DNA from 2 places in the Tepidimonas taiwanensis genome. Region 1 is predicted to be linked to the other one. Evidence: riboswitches for the same ligand, from Rfam matches in the RefSeq annotation. Region 1 holds a riboswitch; the other holds the start of a gene.
The links. A riboswitch is a leader RNA that binds a small molecule or an ion and turns the genes downstream of it on or off. The one in region 1 is predicted to bind cobalamin.
Positions count from the first base shown of each region.

Region 2: it holds a riboswitch for cobalamin, as region 1 does, so the genes downstream of both, LCC91_RS04360 (acyl-CoA thioesterase) here and LCC91_RS06170 (TonB-dependent receptor domain-containing protein) in region 1, are expected to answer to the same signal.

Region 1 is NZ_CP083911.1:1,346,050-1,353,385, reverse strand. It holds gene LCC91_RS06210 (branched-chain amino acid ABC transporter substrate-binding protein) at 1-799, shown strand, start outside; gene LCC91_RS06205 (SWIB/MDM2 domain-containing protein) at 928-1,284, opposite strand; gene rraA (ribonuclease E activity regulator RraA) at 1,519-2,028, shown strand; gene LCC91_RS06195 (sulfite exporter TauE/SafE family protein) at 2,007-2,819, opposite strand; gene LCC91_RS06190 (cell division protein ZapA) at 3,104-3,457, opposite strand; gene LCC91_RS06185 (hypothetical protein) at 3,469-3,678, opposite strand; cobalamin riboswitch at 3,715-3,960, shown strand; gene LCC91_RS06170 (TonB-dependent receptor domain-containing protein) at 4,092-5,846, shown strand; gene LCC91_RS06165 (cobyrinate a,c-diamide synthase) at 5,853-7,214, shown strand; partial or broken gene bluB (5,6-dimethylbenzimidazole synthase) at 7,249-7,336, shown strand, end outside.
Region 2 is NZ_CP083911.1:939,475-946,810, reverse strand. It holds gene LCC91_RS04370 (hypothetical protein) at 1-706, opposite strand, end outside; gene LCC91_RS04365 (GNAT family N-acetyltransferase) at 1,098-1,649, opposite strand; gene LCC91_RS04360 (acyl-CoA thioesterase) at 1,642-2,376, opposite strand; cobalamin riboswitch at 2,579-2,803, opposite strand; gene LCC91_RS04355 (helix-turn-helix transcriptional regulator) at 3,102-4,115, shown strand; gene LCC91_RS04350 (HIRAN domain-containing protein) at 4,061-6,112, opposite strand; gene LCC91_RS04345 (aminotransferase-like domain-containing protein) at 6,327-7,336, opposite strand, start outside.

The sequences.
Region 1 (7,336 bases):
GCTGTACAACGCGGCTGGCATTCCGCAGATCTCGCCGTCGGCGACCAACCCGAAGTACACCCGCCAGGGCTTCAACAACGTCTTCCGCGTGGTGGCGGATGACACGCATCTGGGTGGCACGCTGGGTAAGTACGCGATCCAGAAGCTGGGCGCCAAAAAGGTGGCCGTGATCGACGACCGCACCGCCTACGGCCAGGGTGTGGCGGATGAGTTCGAGAAGGGCGTCAAGGCCGCCGGTGGCGAGGTCGTCGACCGCGAGTTCACCAACGACAAGGCGACCGACTTCAATGCGATCCTGACCAAGATCAAGGCCAAGCAGCCGGACGTGATCTTCTTCGGCGGCATGGACGCGGTGGCCGGCCCGATGCTCAAGCAAATGAAGCAGCTCGGCATCAACGCCAAGTTCATGGGCGGCGACGGCATCTGCACGAGCGAGCTGCCCAAGCTGGCCGGCGACGGCATGGCCGACGAGCAGGTCTACTGCGCCGAGGCCGGTGGTGTCGAAGGCGAACAGAAGGCCGGGATGGACAAGTTCCGCGCCGACTTCAAGGCCAAGTTCGGCACCGACGTGCAGGTCTATGCGCCGTACGTGTATGACGCCGTGCACGTGATGGTCAAGGCCATGCAGAACGCCAACTCGCCCGACCCGGCCAAGTACCTGCCGGCGCTCAAGGCCATCAGCTACAAGGGTGTGACGGGCCAGATCGAGTTCGACGAGAAGGGCGACATCAAGAACGGCGCGCTGACGCTCTATACCTACAAGGGCGGCCAGCGTTCGGAGATCGCGGTCATCCGCTGATCGGCGACATGCCAGCAAAAAGCCCCGCTGCGGCGGGGCTTTTTGTTGCCCAGTCGGTTTATGTGTTTACCCGACCGGACGCTGTGTCATCGGCCGGGTACCCGCGGCGGGGCCGGCCGGTCATGGTCTCACGACAGGTGCGTGCTGATGATCTTGGTCATTTCGAACATCGACACCTGCGGCTTCTTCAGCACGGCCTTGAGCTTGGCGTCGGCGTTGATCATGCGCTTGTTGGTGGCGTCCTGCAGCTTGTTGTTCTTGATGTAGTCCCACACCTTCTTGGTGACCTCGGTGCGCGGCAGCGGCTTGGCACCCACGATGGCCGCCAGCTCAGCGCTGGGCGTCATCGGCTTCATGAAGGCCGAGTTGACGGCCCGCTTGGGCGCCGCGCTGGCCTTGGCCGCCGGCTTGGCGGTCGCCTTCGCAGCGGGCTTGGCGGCGGCGGTGGACTTGGCAGAAGTGGCAGCTTTTTTTGCAGTGGCCATGTGGAGATTTCCTTCGGTTGGTTGCAAGCTCGCCACGGAGCGCCAGGCGCTCGCATGGATAAGCGCATCGTATCCGCAAAGCGGCGATTTTTCCAGAGTGCAGAAGGGCTTTTGCGCCGTGGGTCGGGTTTTCCCCGGTAGGCGGGCCGGGGGGCGTTGCGCGGAACCGACGTCTGGCGCATGCCCTGGACGTGTGTTCTATGATGCGCGGCGGTTTCAACGGCGATGACCCCAATGGCAACGACTTTGTCTTTTTCCACCTGTGACCTGTGCGATGCCCACAAGGGCGACCTGGACGGGCGCTTCCGCGTGCTGCCCCCGGTATTTCGCGATTTCGGGGCGATGCCCCACTTCGCAGGGCCGGTCAGCACCGTCAAGTGCCACGAGGACAACAGCCTCGTGAAAGCGGCGCTGGACGAACCGGGGCGGGGCCGCGTGCTCGTCGTCGATGGCGGCGCATCGCTGCGCCGTGCGCTGGTGGGCGGCAACTTGGCCGCGGCGGCGGCGCGCAATGGCTGGGCGGGTATCGTCGTCGATGGCTGCGTGCGCGACGTGGCCGAGCTCGCGGTGGCGGCGGTGGGGATCCGGGCCCTGGCGGCGATGCCGCTGCCGACCGACAAGCGCGGCCAGGGGCTGCGCGATGTCGCGGTGCAGATCCAGGGGGTGTGGGTGCGGCCCGGCGATTGGCTCTACGCCGATGCGGACGGCATCGTGGTCGCGGATCAGCCGCTCCACGCCTTGTAAGCCATGCTGGCCGCGAGAGCATAGAGCAGCAGGGCGAAGGCACGCTTGAGCGTGGCCACCGGCAGGGCGTGCGCGACACGCACCCCCACCGGTGCCATCAGCACGCTGGCGCTGGCGATGACCGCGAGTGCCGGCAAGAAGACGAATCCGAGCGAACCCGGCGGGCGTCCCGCGACACCCCAGCCGGACCATATGTAGCCGATCCCGTTGGCCAGCGCGATCGGAAACCCCAGGGCGGCGCTGGTCGCCACGGCCTGATGCATCGGGACGTTGCACCAGGTCATGAACGGCACGCTGATGAACCCGCCGCCCGCGCCGACCAGGCCCGACAGAAACCCGATCGCGCCGCCCGCGCCCCACTGGCCGGCGGGACCGGGCAGCCCACGGGTCGGTTTGGGTTGCCGCGCCAGCAGCATCTGGGTCGCGGAGAAAGCCACGAAGGCGGCAAAGAACAGCGCCAGCCAGCGGCCTTGCACGACGCGGAATACCCCGGCGCCGGCGAGCGCGCTCCCGAGCACGATGCCCGGTGCCAGCCGCGCGACCAGGTCCCAGCGTACCGCGCCCCGGCGGTGGTGCGCCCGCACGCTGGAGATGGACGTGAACACGATCGTGGCCATCGACGTGGCGATCGCCATCTTCACCGCGAGGTCGGCCGACACGCCCCGGTGGCTGAGGATGAAGGTGATGAACGGTACCAGCATCATGCCGCCGCCGATGCCGAGCAGCCCCGCCAGAAAGCCGGTCACCAACCCCAACGCGACGAGTTCGGCAATCAGCAGGGGATCGAGCATGACGGGCGGAGGCGATGCGCACGGAACCACCGGCGCACGACGAGGCGGGCGGTGGCGCGTGGTTCGAAGGCGATGGGTGTCCGCCACACCGCCGGACCGGCATCCTGAACACGGGGTTCAGGTGGGCGAGGGCAGCGCGGCTTCGGGTTCGTCTGACGCGAGACGATCGCGCCCACCGCGCGATGTACCAAGCCCGGGCTCAATGAGCATTGGTTCAAGGAATATATGGCCCGGCGGATGGCGGACAACCCCATTGTAAGCCCTCGTTGCCCCGGCAGGCGGCGTCACAGCAACCGGTCGTCGGCTGCGAGGGCGTCGTCGATGCGCGCCACCAGCGCCCGCAACGCTTCCTCCGCGGCGGCGGAAAGCGCGGGTGCCGCTGCCGTGTCAGCGCCCTCGGGCGTGCCGAAGGACGACGGGCGAAACGCCGGCGCCGCGTCGCGCTGCGACGCGTCGAAGGCGATGTTGAGCGCGGCGAGCACCGCGATGCGGTCGCGCGCCTTGACCTTGCCCGCGTCGCGGATGCGGCACATCGCGGCGTCGACTTTGGCCACCGCTTCGCGCAGCGCCTCCTCGCCGTCCACGGGACAGGCGAGCAGGTAGGTCTGGTTCATGATCTGGACTTCGACCTGCTTGATCGCGGGCGGGGTCATCGGGGCGGCTCCTCCGTGGCCAGGCGCGCGATCAGCGCGTCCAGCCGCTGGCGCGCGGCCTGGCACTGCGCGCGCAGGTGATCGCGCTCCTGCGTCAGGCGCTGCACCTCCTGTTGCAGCAGTGACTGCGTGCGCAGCAGTTCCTGATGGCGCAGCAGCAGCCGGTCGACGCGCTGGGCGAGTTCTTCGATGATGACGGGCGTCATGACCCGTGCATTGTAGGCTTTGCGCAAGGCGCGGCGCTACAATGGGCCGCTGTTGGTGCTCGCGGTGCGGTTCTCGCGCCGCAGTTAAACGGGAAGCTGGGGGGTGCGCCGCCGTCGGCGGTCACCTAACCAGCGCTGCCCCCGCAACGGTAAGTGGACGGACACGCCCCCTGTGGGGGGTCCCGCTTTCGCCCGTCGGCCACTGGATGCCCCGCGCATCTGGGAAGGCCTGCGAAGGTCGCTTCCACCAGCCCGGATACCGGCCAACGGGGTGGCATGTGCCTCATCTCTTTGGGGTCGTGCCGTGTCGAGCGTACACCGTCGGGGTGAACGGTGGGGCTCTTTCACTGCTGCCTTTCGCCATGTTTCAGTTGAAAGCCGGGGTCCGTGCGTGTTTGTGCGCATGGGGTGTCGTGGGTTCTGCTCTGGCGCAAACGGCGCTGCCACCGACCGTCGTGGTGGCCAATCGCGCCGAACAGCCGTTGACCGATGTCCTTGCCGATGTCGCGATCATCGACCGCGCCACCCTCGAGGCCAGCGGGGCCGCGGGGGTGGCCGATGTGCTGGCGACGCTGCCGGGGATCGAGATCGCGCGCAATGGCGGCGTGGGCAACACCACCAGTGTGTTCATCCGCGGCGCCGAGTCGCGCTTCGTCGCGGTCTTCATCGACGGCGTGCGGGTGGACTCGCAGTCCACCGGCGGCGCGACGTGGAACGCCATTCCGTTGGCGTTGATCGACCGCATCGAGGTCGTGCGCGGGCCGGCTGCCGCGGTGTACGGGTCGGATGCGCTGGCCGGCGTGGTGCAGATCTTTACCCGGCGTGGCGACGGTGGCTGGCGGCCCAGCGTCGAGGTCGGCGCAGGCAGCGACGGACTGCGGCGCGTTCAAGCCTCCGTCGCGGGCCGCCAAGGGGACTGGGACGCCGCGGTGGCGGTGCACGGTGAGCGCAGCGACGGCTTCAACGTCCAACCCGCAGCCAATCCCGATCGGGACGGGTACCGCAGCCACGGGGTCAGCGCGAGCGTCGGTTGGGCCGTGGCCAATGGTCACCGGCTGGAGGCGACGGTGGTGGAGCAGCGCCTGAAAGCCGAGTACGACGGCTTCAGGTCGACCGTGCAAGACTGGTCCGTCCACGACTTGCGCACCGTGGGACTTCGCTGGTCGGCGCAGTGGAGTTCCGAACAGCGCTCGGAACTATCGCTGGGGCGGGGGACCGACCGCTACGAGACGCGGCCGTCGCCATACGTGACCGAAACCGACGTGACGACGGCACTGTGGCGCCATGAGTGGCTGCTCGGCGCTCACCGCTGGCAGGTGCTGCTGGAGCGGCGTGAAGACGATCTGCGCAACAGCTCATTGGCGGGCGGGCGCGGCCAGCGGCATCAAAGCGGTGTCGGACTGGGATGGGGCTGGCAGGCCGGCGCCCATGCGGTGCAACTGAATGTGCGGCACGACGACGACAGCGAATTCGGTGGGGAGACGACGGGTTCGGCTGCTTACGCGTGGCGTTTTGCGCCGGGGTGGAAAGCCCGCGCGGGAGTGGGCACGGCGTTTCGGGCGCCGACTCTGTACCAACGCTTCAGCGAGTATGGATCGGCCGGCCTCCAGCCGGAGCGGGCGCGCAACGCCGAAGTGGCGCTGGAGTACGCGCGCGATGGCTGGCAGGCCGGGTTGGTCGCCTACCATGCGCGGGTGCGCGACCTGATCCAGTTTGGCGCGGCGGGGCCTTGTGCCAGTGCCTACGGTTGTTACGAAAATGTCGGCCGCGCGCGGTTGCGTGGCGTGTCCCTGCGGGGCGGCATGCCGGTGGCGGGTGGGCGAGTCGAAGCGTCGGTCGACTGGAGCGATCCGGAAAACGCCGCAACGGGAAAACGGCTTGCCCGGCGAGCGGCGCGTTCGGCGAAGCTGCAGTGGACCCAGCCGCTGGCGACGGGGCGGTTGGGTCTCGAGTGGCAGGTGGCGGGTGAGCGCTTTGACAACGCGGCCAACACCACGCGTCTCGGTGGCTACGGCGTGGTCAACCTGAGCTGGCGGCAACCGGTGGCGCGGGACTGGGCGCTGCTGGCGCGCATCGATAACCTGGGTGACAAGGCCTACGAGACGGCCCGCGGCTACGCGACGGGTGGGCGGCAGGTCTATGTGGGCCTGAGCTGGACACCCCGCTGATCGGCCGTGGACGCACTGCAACGCCCCGCCGTACTCATCGCGGCCCCGGCCTCCGGCCAGGGCAAGACGAGTGTGGCCGCAGGGCTGGCGCGGTTGTGGACGCGCCAAGGGTGGCGGGTGCGGGCGTTCAAGTGCGGGCCGGATTTTCTGGATCCGCAGTGGCTGGCGTTGGCGACCGGGCAACCGGTAGACAACCTCGACCTGTGGATGAACGGCGAGACCGATGTGCGCGCCCGCCTGTGGCGGGCTGCGCAGGCGGCTGACATCTTGCTGATCGAGGGCGTGATGGGGCTGTACGACGGCCAGCCCAGTGCGGCCGATCTGGCGCTGGCCTGGGATTTGCCCGTGCTGGCGGTGGTGTCGGCGGCGTCGATGGCCGGCACGTTCGGGGCGATCGTCCACGGCTTGCGCCATTACCGGTCTGGGCTGCGCTGGGTGGGCGCACTGGCCAACCGCGTGGCTGGCGAGGCGCATGCGGCGATGCTGCGCGCCGCGGTGCTGGGTGGTGGCGAAGCGGTGACCGATGAGGAGGCCGTGGCTCGCGGGTGGTTGGGGGCGCTGCCGCGCACGGACGTGGTGGCGCTGCCCGAGCGGCACCTGGGTTTGACGCAGGCTGCCGAGCTCTCCGACAGCGTCGCGCGGCTCGATGCGTTGGCCGATGCGTTGGCCCAGACACCGTTGGGCCGTATGTCACGTGCCGCATGGCAGCGTTGGTCGGTGCGGTTGACACCGCCGATGCCGACGCCGCTGGAGCCGGTGTTGGCGGGGCGGCGCATCGCGGTGGCGCGTGATGCAGCCTTTTCATTCATCTATCCCGCCAATGTGCAGACGCTGCAAGACCTCGGTGCCCAGGTGCTGTGGTTTTCACCGCTGGCCAACGAGCCGTTGCCAGACTGCGACGCGGTGTGGCTGCCCGGTGGTTACCCCGAGTTGCACGCCCCGGCGCTGTCGGCGGCGCGGATCACGCGCGATACGCTGGCCGCCCATGTGGCGGCGGGTCGGCCGCTGTGGGCGGAGTGCGGTGGAATGTTGGCATTGTTGGAGGCGCTCACACTGGCGGATGGGACGTGTGTGCCGATGTGGGGGATCTTGCCCGGGCGGGCACGCATGCAACCGCGGCTGGCTGCGCTGGGGATGCAGGCATGGTCGACGCCGCAGGGGGAGTTGCGGGGGCACACCTTTCATTACTCGGCGCTGGAGACTTCTTTGACGCCCGTTGCCCACACGGTGCCGCCGCAGGGGGGGCGCCGCGCTGAGGCGGTGTATGCGCACGGCAGTGTGCACGCGAGTTACTTCCACGCCTGGTTTGCGTCGAATCCGGCTGCGGTGGGCTGGTTGTTTAGGGGAGGCGATGGGCGGTGCATTTGAATTTGCCGGGGACGGCACGCAGGCTGGCACGCACATGGTCGAGCCCGCGGGTGGGGCAATGGCGTGGCCGTTGGCGCAGCGCGCTGCGGTTTACCGGGCGATTTTCGAGCGGCGCGATATGC
Region 2 (7,336 bases), 410 kb from region 1:
GCACAGACGCATGCCGTGGGGGTGGTTTGCGCGCAGCGAGAGACGCCGCGCGTCGCAACCGCGCCTGCTCGCGTTGCTGGGGTGACATACCCAAGCCCACTAGCCAGGCTGAGAAAAATCCCAGAATCGCCGCGGCAAGAAACGGCAAAGGGGTCAAAAACAACAGCCCATACATCAGCACCGCAAAGACAAAGCCCCAGAGCCAGCCTGCCGCGTCGACGCTTGTCAGCTCCACCCACAGCACGACGAATCCCACGCCGTACCAAAGCCACATGTGGCTGTCCGCCTGTTCGCAAGCGTAATCGAACGCTGTGGGCCCCGGTTGATCCCTCGAGGACACGATCAGCCCTTGGCAACGACAAGGTTGTTGTGTTGCGGGTGCGAGTGCATCGAGCTTGCGTTGCAGTCTTCGATACCAGGGCCGTCGGCGAATGAACCGATCCCACCCCTGCCACAGCGCCACGAGATTCGATAGATACCAGCGGCGCGGCGTGGGTTTTCGCTGCCACGGCCGCTTGGCCCACCTGCGCCACAGCGCCTCCGCCCCCATCGACGCGAGGCACAGCGGTACCAGCAACGCCCACGGAAAGCGTAACAACGCCGCCAGCAAGACGAGCGCTCCCACGATCCCTGCCGCCACAATGAGGCAGGCCAGCGCGTAAAACACATCCACCGTCGCATCCGCTGCCGGGTCGAGCAGCAGCACCACCCACCACAGCGGCACTTGCGCGTAGACCCACCCCTCGGCGTGCGCCGGAAAGCGCCGGCGCAGGAAGCGCCGCCAGGGAAATGGCTGCATGCCCACATCGGTCATCATCCGCCCCTTCAAAACATCCGCCACCATGCGGACGCAAACCGTGGTGCCCGTCGCGGCCGGCGCGGTGGTCGTTGGCACACCGGAGGCTGCTTAGGTCAGCCCCCGATGGTTGGGCAGTATGCGGGAGGCAGTGGCGCAAAAACCGAGCCTGTGTGGACTGACCATCCCGCACGCCCGTCACGCCACGTCCTGATGAAGGCCCTGCATGGGCAGCCCGCACGGTCGTGACCTGCACACCGTATGCAAGGCGTGTGCGGTGACGCCCGGCCCAGTGTGCCCCTCATCCGTGATGGCACGCCGTGCCGCGAGGGACCGTATCCGTTACCACGCCCATCCCCATCGAGGCCAAGAGATCGGTCAGCGCCTGCCGTGACCACCCCGAGAGGTATACGGCTGCCGATGCAGCGTCCACCTGCGCACACATCCCCAAGCGCCTGGCGAGCGCGAACACGGCGGGATGCCCGTGTTGAAACAAAAGCCGCCGGCAATGCGCCATCCGATCGTCCACCAGCGCCGTGGCCAGCAATCGCGTCGCCAGCCCCTGTCGCCGCAGCAGCGGCAGCACAGTGATCGCAACCTCCACCGTGCCAGCAGTCGCCGTCTCCGTCGGCAACGGCGCGAGCTGCAACGCCCCCACCAGCGCGTCCTCTGCCGCCCACCACGCCCCCATCCAGCCGTCGCGCTGCCAGTCGATCCGGCGCACCCAGCGCAAGACGGCCGTATCGGTGAGCCGATGCCCAAAGCGCGCGTAGCGGTCGTCGCTGTCGAGCGCCAGCAAATGGATGCCCAACGCGGCAGTGTGGTGGTGCCCCAGCCAGGCGATCTCAATCATCCGTGGCCACATACACCAGGTTGGCCGAGGTGCAAAAGCGGCGCTGACCGGTAGCCGGGTGCTCCGCCCACATGCGCGCCCTGACCCGCACCGAGCGCCGCCCCACACCGCAAACCCGAGCATCGACCTCGACAACGTCACCCACATGCGCCGGTGCGACAAAGCACAAGCGCTCGCTGCTGGCAAGCACGACGCTGCGCCGCAGGTGTCGGCTCGCTGCGATAAACCCCGCTTTCGCGATCCATTCCATGGCCGCTCCACCGTGCAAAATGCCGCGGTGGTTGGCATGCCCCGGAAAAACAATTTCGGCCACACGCACCGCAGCGGGTGCGCCATCTCCATCCGCCTCGGCCACGTCAGCCACCCCACTGCCCGTGGCAAGGGCAGCATCGGCCGCAGCCCCTTCGCTATCGGCGCGGCGCACCATGGTGAAGTCACCCACGATGCAGACGTTGCGCTCGCCGCTGAGCGCATCCTCCGTCACCAAACGGGTGTGGATCAGCGCTGATCGCCCGCCACGCCGACCCACTCGGGCCCGACACTCGATGAGTTGCCCTGTCGGGATGGGGGCACGAAAATCCAACCGCGACACCGCCGCGGTCACCACCGTTCCCCGCAGCGCACGGCTGCCCATGATGAAAGCCAAGCGATCGAGCATAGCCAGCGCCGCCCCACCAAACAAGGTACCGTGGTGGTTGGACTGCTGCGGCCAAACCAGATCGAACACCGTCAAGACCGATTGCGCCGCGACACCGGGCTCGGTGACAGTACACCGAGCACCCGCGGCCAGTGACAGAGTTGACATCACACCTCCTATCGCAGGAGGCGGGGGACGCGTCAGAACGCGCGCAGCATAGGCTGCACGAACACCGCCCGCGCATGGCAGGCCGCGTGCATCGTTCTTGTTCCGGGACACCCCGCCCAGACACAACACTTCACGCCCATGGGCAGGTCTCCTGGCTCTCGGGTCATCACCTTACGCCTGTCTTCCCGGCACGCTGGCCAGTGACATGCAGCGGCGTCAGGCTCGCCGATCACAGTTGCGGGGGCAGCCACAGCTTCGGCGCTCTTTGGGAGGCCCCATCGAAACACCGTCCTGTCGTTCCCTTTTCATTCTCGCTGTCGTGCGAGAAACCCATTGGCAGTACCAGTTTAGCAGGCAACGCGCCCAACTGCCACCCCTCCTTCCTCGACCCGAACCGCTCGCAAAGGCACTGCCCGATGGGTGGCATCCTTCACCCCTCCTGCGGCTCGGCATGAGCGATGCGACCGCCGCAGCCATGTCTGCATGACACCGCCAGCGCGTGCGTACCAGCGTCGCTGCAGCCCTACCGGCCGACTGCCCCCAACCCGCTCGTGCGTGTACGATGCCGCGCTGCAGGGTTCGGAAAGCACGCCTCGACCGCCCGACCACCCGCGTTTTCGCTTGCTACCCGTGCCTGAGGCCCGACGATGAACCGCACCGAGCGCTTCTACCGCATCGACCAGTTGCTGCACGAGCGGCGCGTCGTGCCGCTGCGCGTCTTTCTGGAGACGCTGCAGGTCTCGCGCGCCACGTTCAAGCGCGACTTGGAGTACATGCGCGAGCGGCTGCACGCCCCCATCGTGTGGGACCGGCAGGTGCGCGGCTACCGCTTCGGCCCGGCTGACGATGGCCCGGTGTATGCCCTGCCGGGGCTGTGGTTCTCGAGCGGCGAGTTGTACGCACTGCTGGCCGCGCAGCGCTTGCTGGCCGAGTTGGAGCCCGGCATTTTGAGCGCCCACATCGCGCCGCTGCAAGCGCGCTTGTCGGCGCTGTTGGAGCTCGGCGGCCACCCTGCACAAGAGGTTGCGCGCCGCGTGCGCATTGCGTCGATGGCGCGCCGCCCCGTCGCTCCCGAATGTTTTACGGAAGTGGCACTGGCCGTCATGAAGCGCCAACGGCTGGAAATCGACGCCTGGAACCGCGAGCGCGACGAGGTCAACACGCGCGTGGTGTCGCCACAGCGCCTGGTGCACTACCGCGACAACTGGTACTTGGACGCCTGGTGCCACTGGCGGGAGGCACTGCGCAGCTTTGCGCTGGACACCATCCGCGCGGCTCGCCCGCTGCGCCAACGCGCCCGCGAGGTCCCGCAGACGCGCCTGCAGGCGCACTACGAAAGCAGCTACGGCATTTTTGCCGGCAAACCCAAGGGCCGCGCGGTGCTGCGCTTTTCGCCCGAGCGGGCGCGTTGGGTGCGCAGCGAGATTTGGCACCCCAACCAACAGGGGCGGGACCTGCCCGGTGGCGGCTGGGAGCTCACCATCCCTTATGCCGATGCGCGCGAGCTGTTGATGGACATCCTGCGCCACGGCCGACACGTCGAGGTGGTGGCCCCCGCGTCACTGCGCATCGCCGTGACTGAGGAGATACGGCAGATGGTCCACTCTTACGGCGAGTTGGGTACAACCGGGGATGGCGCCGTCCGCCCGGCCGGTGCATGAACCGTCACTCGCGACGACGCGCCCTCCCTCGCGGTCGATTCCGGCCACGCCACCACGATGGCGACATGTTCGTGTGCGGGCAGGGACGGGTCGACGTCGTCCACCCAGGCGCGCAGCGGCACACCGGCGTCGAGCGCCGCCGCCACATCGCGATTGACGCGCCGCGGGATATAACCCAGCGTCACGTCGCCCCAGTCGATGCGCACGGCCAGCGGGTCGTGGGGATTGTCCGGCTCGCGCACCAGGCGCACGGCGTCGCCCACCCCGAGGCGGGCCAGACAGTAGCGGCCCGGCCGATAGAGCAGCCCCGCAACGGCCGTGCGCAGCCGCCGGCCCAACCCGGGGCCCGCAGGCGCGTGCGCCGACCAAAAAGCCAGCGCGCCTTGCAGCTCCTGCTCACTCTGACGATCCAGGGGTCGGATGGGGTCCGGCGTCGGTTGCGGAACCAGTGCACGGGATTGGCTACGCTGTGCCCGCACTGCTTGTGCCAACCGTCGTCGGACCGCCATTGTCGCCTCGGCGTTGAGCGCCTCCTCCAGCTGCTGTGCCAGGGCCTGGATCGTGTCGCAGGCAGGCGCGTTACGCGGTCCGCGACAGTCGTGCCATTCGTAAAGCGGCGGCTCGGCGTCCGCGTCGAGTTCAAAGCTGGCGGTCGCCCGCTCTCCATTCGTCGCCTGCAAGCGAAAAAACCGCATCCCCTCCCACGCGCAGTCCGACCAATAATCGGCGGCGCAGTGCCGCATCGCCTCGCCTTCAGCCCGCAGCGCGTCGGCGGTGGTGAGCTCCTCGGCCTCCCCCAGTGCCGACCGCCAGTGCCCGATCACCGGCTCGACCGCGGCAAGCGATGCCGTTTCGTCTGCGGGGCGCGGCAGCGGTTGGAAACGGTCGACCACGGGCGTTTCGTGCCAGCGCTGTGACGCCGCCAACAAGCGCCGCAGCCCCCAACGGGCCATCCATGCGAGCCCGAGCTCGCCCGCGTCAGGCAGCACCGACACACCTCCACGCTGCACGGCGTGCGCATGCGCCGCACGCAAAAAATCCCACGCATCGCGCAGCGCCAGTCCCAAGTGTGGCCAGCGCTGCTGCAAGGCCCCCCACAGCGCGGCAGGGTCGGGTCCGAGCCCTCTCGCCACCCAATCCGCGTCAGACCGCGATCGCCACCGTACGGGCACCGCGCGCAGATGACTCTCCCACGCTTGCCAATCGGCTTCAGTTCGGGGCCGGGCGTGCGCCGGCAGTGCGTCCAGCAGCCACAGCCACTTCCGGGGAATCGGCAGCGTGCGCCACGGCTGACGCATCAGCGGCAGGCGCACCACGCCGCGCGTCACGCCCCAGTAGCGCGCCAGCGCGCCGACGAGATCGCGCCCGCGATCGATGGCATCCAGCACCTCGGGTGATGCATGCCAACCCGGGGGCGGATCGTCGGCAGACGGCGGATCGAGCACCTCCGCTCGCTCGGGACACAGCAACAACAACGGGGCCACCAGCGGTGGGAACAAGGCCAGTGCCTGTAAGCGATGTGCCCGAACCGTGGGGGACAGCACAGCGAGTCGGCTGTAGTTCTCCGCGCAGCCGAAATAGGCACCGCCTTGCTCCAACCCACCCAAGGTATCCAGCACAGCGCCATCCAGCGCGGCCGCGAATGCCTGTGCCGCACGCGCCATCGGATGGCCCCACGAGACCGACCAGCGCGGCACCGGTACCACCGGCGCCAGCGGCAGCCGCCACGTGTCGTTTACCGGATCGTCGTCGGCGCGCCAGGCCAGCTCGACCAGACGCTCGTCTTCCCCCAGTGATGCCCGCGGCAGCCGCCAGACGCGCAACGCGCCATCCGCCCGCAGCAACCACAGCCAAGCGTACGCCTGTGCCGATTCGCGAACGAACAGCATGTCGGCCGGCACCCAAAGGCGGGCGCGCACGCCCTGCTGTTGCACGGCAGGGGGCGGCGTGACGGCGTGGTCGGACGACGCGCTCGGTAGCTTGAGAACCCGTTCCATGCGCACCAGTATGGAACGAGCATAGGCTCAAAAAATGAGCCCTTCAAGAAAAAGCCTCGCATGGAAAGCCCGTCGAGCGGATAGACCATGCAGCATCGCTCCATCCGCCCATCCCCGACGCCACCGCACTTTCCCCGGGATCAACGCGTCCTGTCTACCGGGGCGGTTTCTACACGCAAGCGTTTGTATTCCGCCACAACCTCAAAGCCACGCATCACTGCGCCGCCGCCAGCGCCACGCCCAAGCGCCGCACGCCCTCACGGATGCGGTCTTCGTCCACGGTGGCAAAGCTCAGCCGCAGCGTCGCCGGGTCGGGGTCACGGGCGAAGAACGGCGCGCCCGGCACGAAAGCCACCCCCTGCTCGATGGCGCGCTGCGCCAACACGCCGCCGTCGGCACAGCGGCCGTTGGCCCCGGTGAGGCGCGCCCACACGAACAGCCCCCCTTGCGGCGGCGCGAAGGTGATGGCCGCGCCGAGCGTGTCGCGCAGCGCCTGCACCATTGCCGCGGCACGCTGCGCGTAGATGGCGCGCACGCGAGCGAGCGTCGCCGGCATGCGCCCGGCCGCCAGGTACTGCGCCGCCGTGGCTTGCGCGAAGGTGCTGGTGTGCGCGTCGCTGAACTGTTTGCACATGGTCGCCTTGGCCAGCAACAGCGGCGGGGCCACCAGCCAGCCAATGCGCAGCCCCGGCGAGAGCACTTTGGACAGGCTCCCACAGTGCACGAGGCACTCGCGGCTGCCAGGGACCTCGGCGCTCAGCGCCAGCAGGCTCTGCGGCGGCGCGGCGTCGAAGTACAGGTCGCCGTACGGGTCGTCCTCCACGATCAGCGTGCGGGTCTGCACCGCCAGCTCCAGCACCCGCCGGCGGCGCTCGCGCGACATCGTCGCCCCGCTGGGGTTGCCGAACGTGGGAATCAGGTACACGAGCTTGGGCCGGTGCTCGGCGATGAGGCGCTCCAGCGCGTCGACGTCGGCCCCCTGCCCGTCCACGGGCACGGTGATCAGCTCCGCGCCGTAGAGCTTGAAGCACTGGATCGTGGCCAAGAACGTCGGCCCCTCGACGATCACCTTGTCGCCGGGGGAGATGAGCGTCTTGCCAATGAGATCCAGCGCCTGCTGGCTGCCGGTGGTGACGATGAGATCGGTGGGGGCCACACCCGTCGCGCCTTTGGCGGCCATGAAGGCCGCCAATTGCTCGCGCAACGGATCGAACCCCTCGGTGG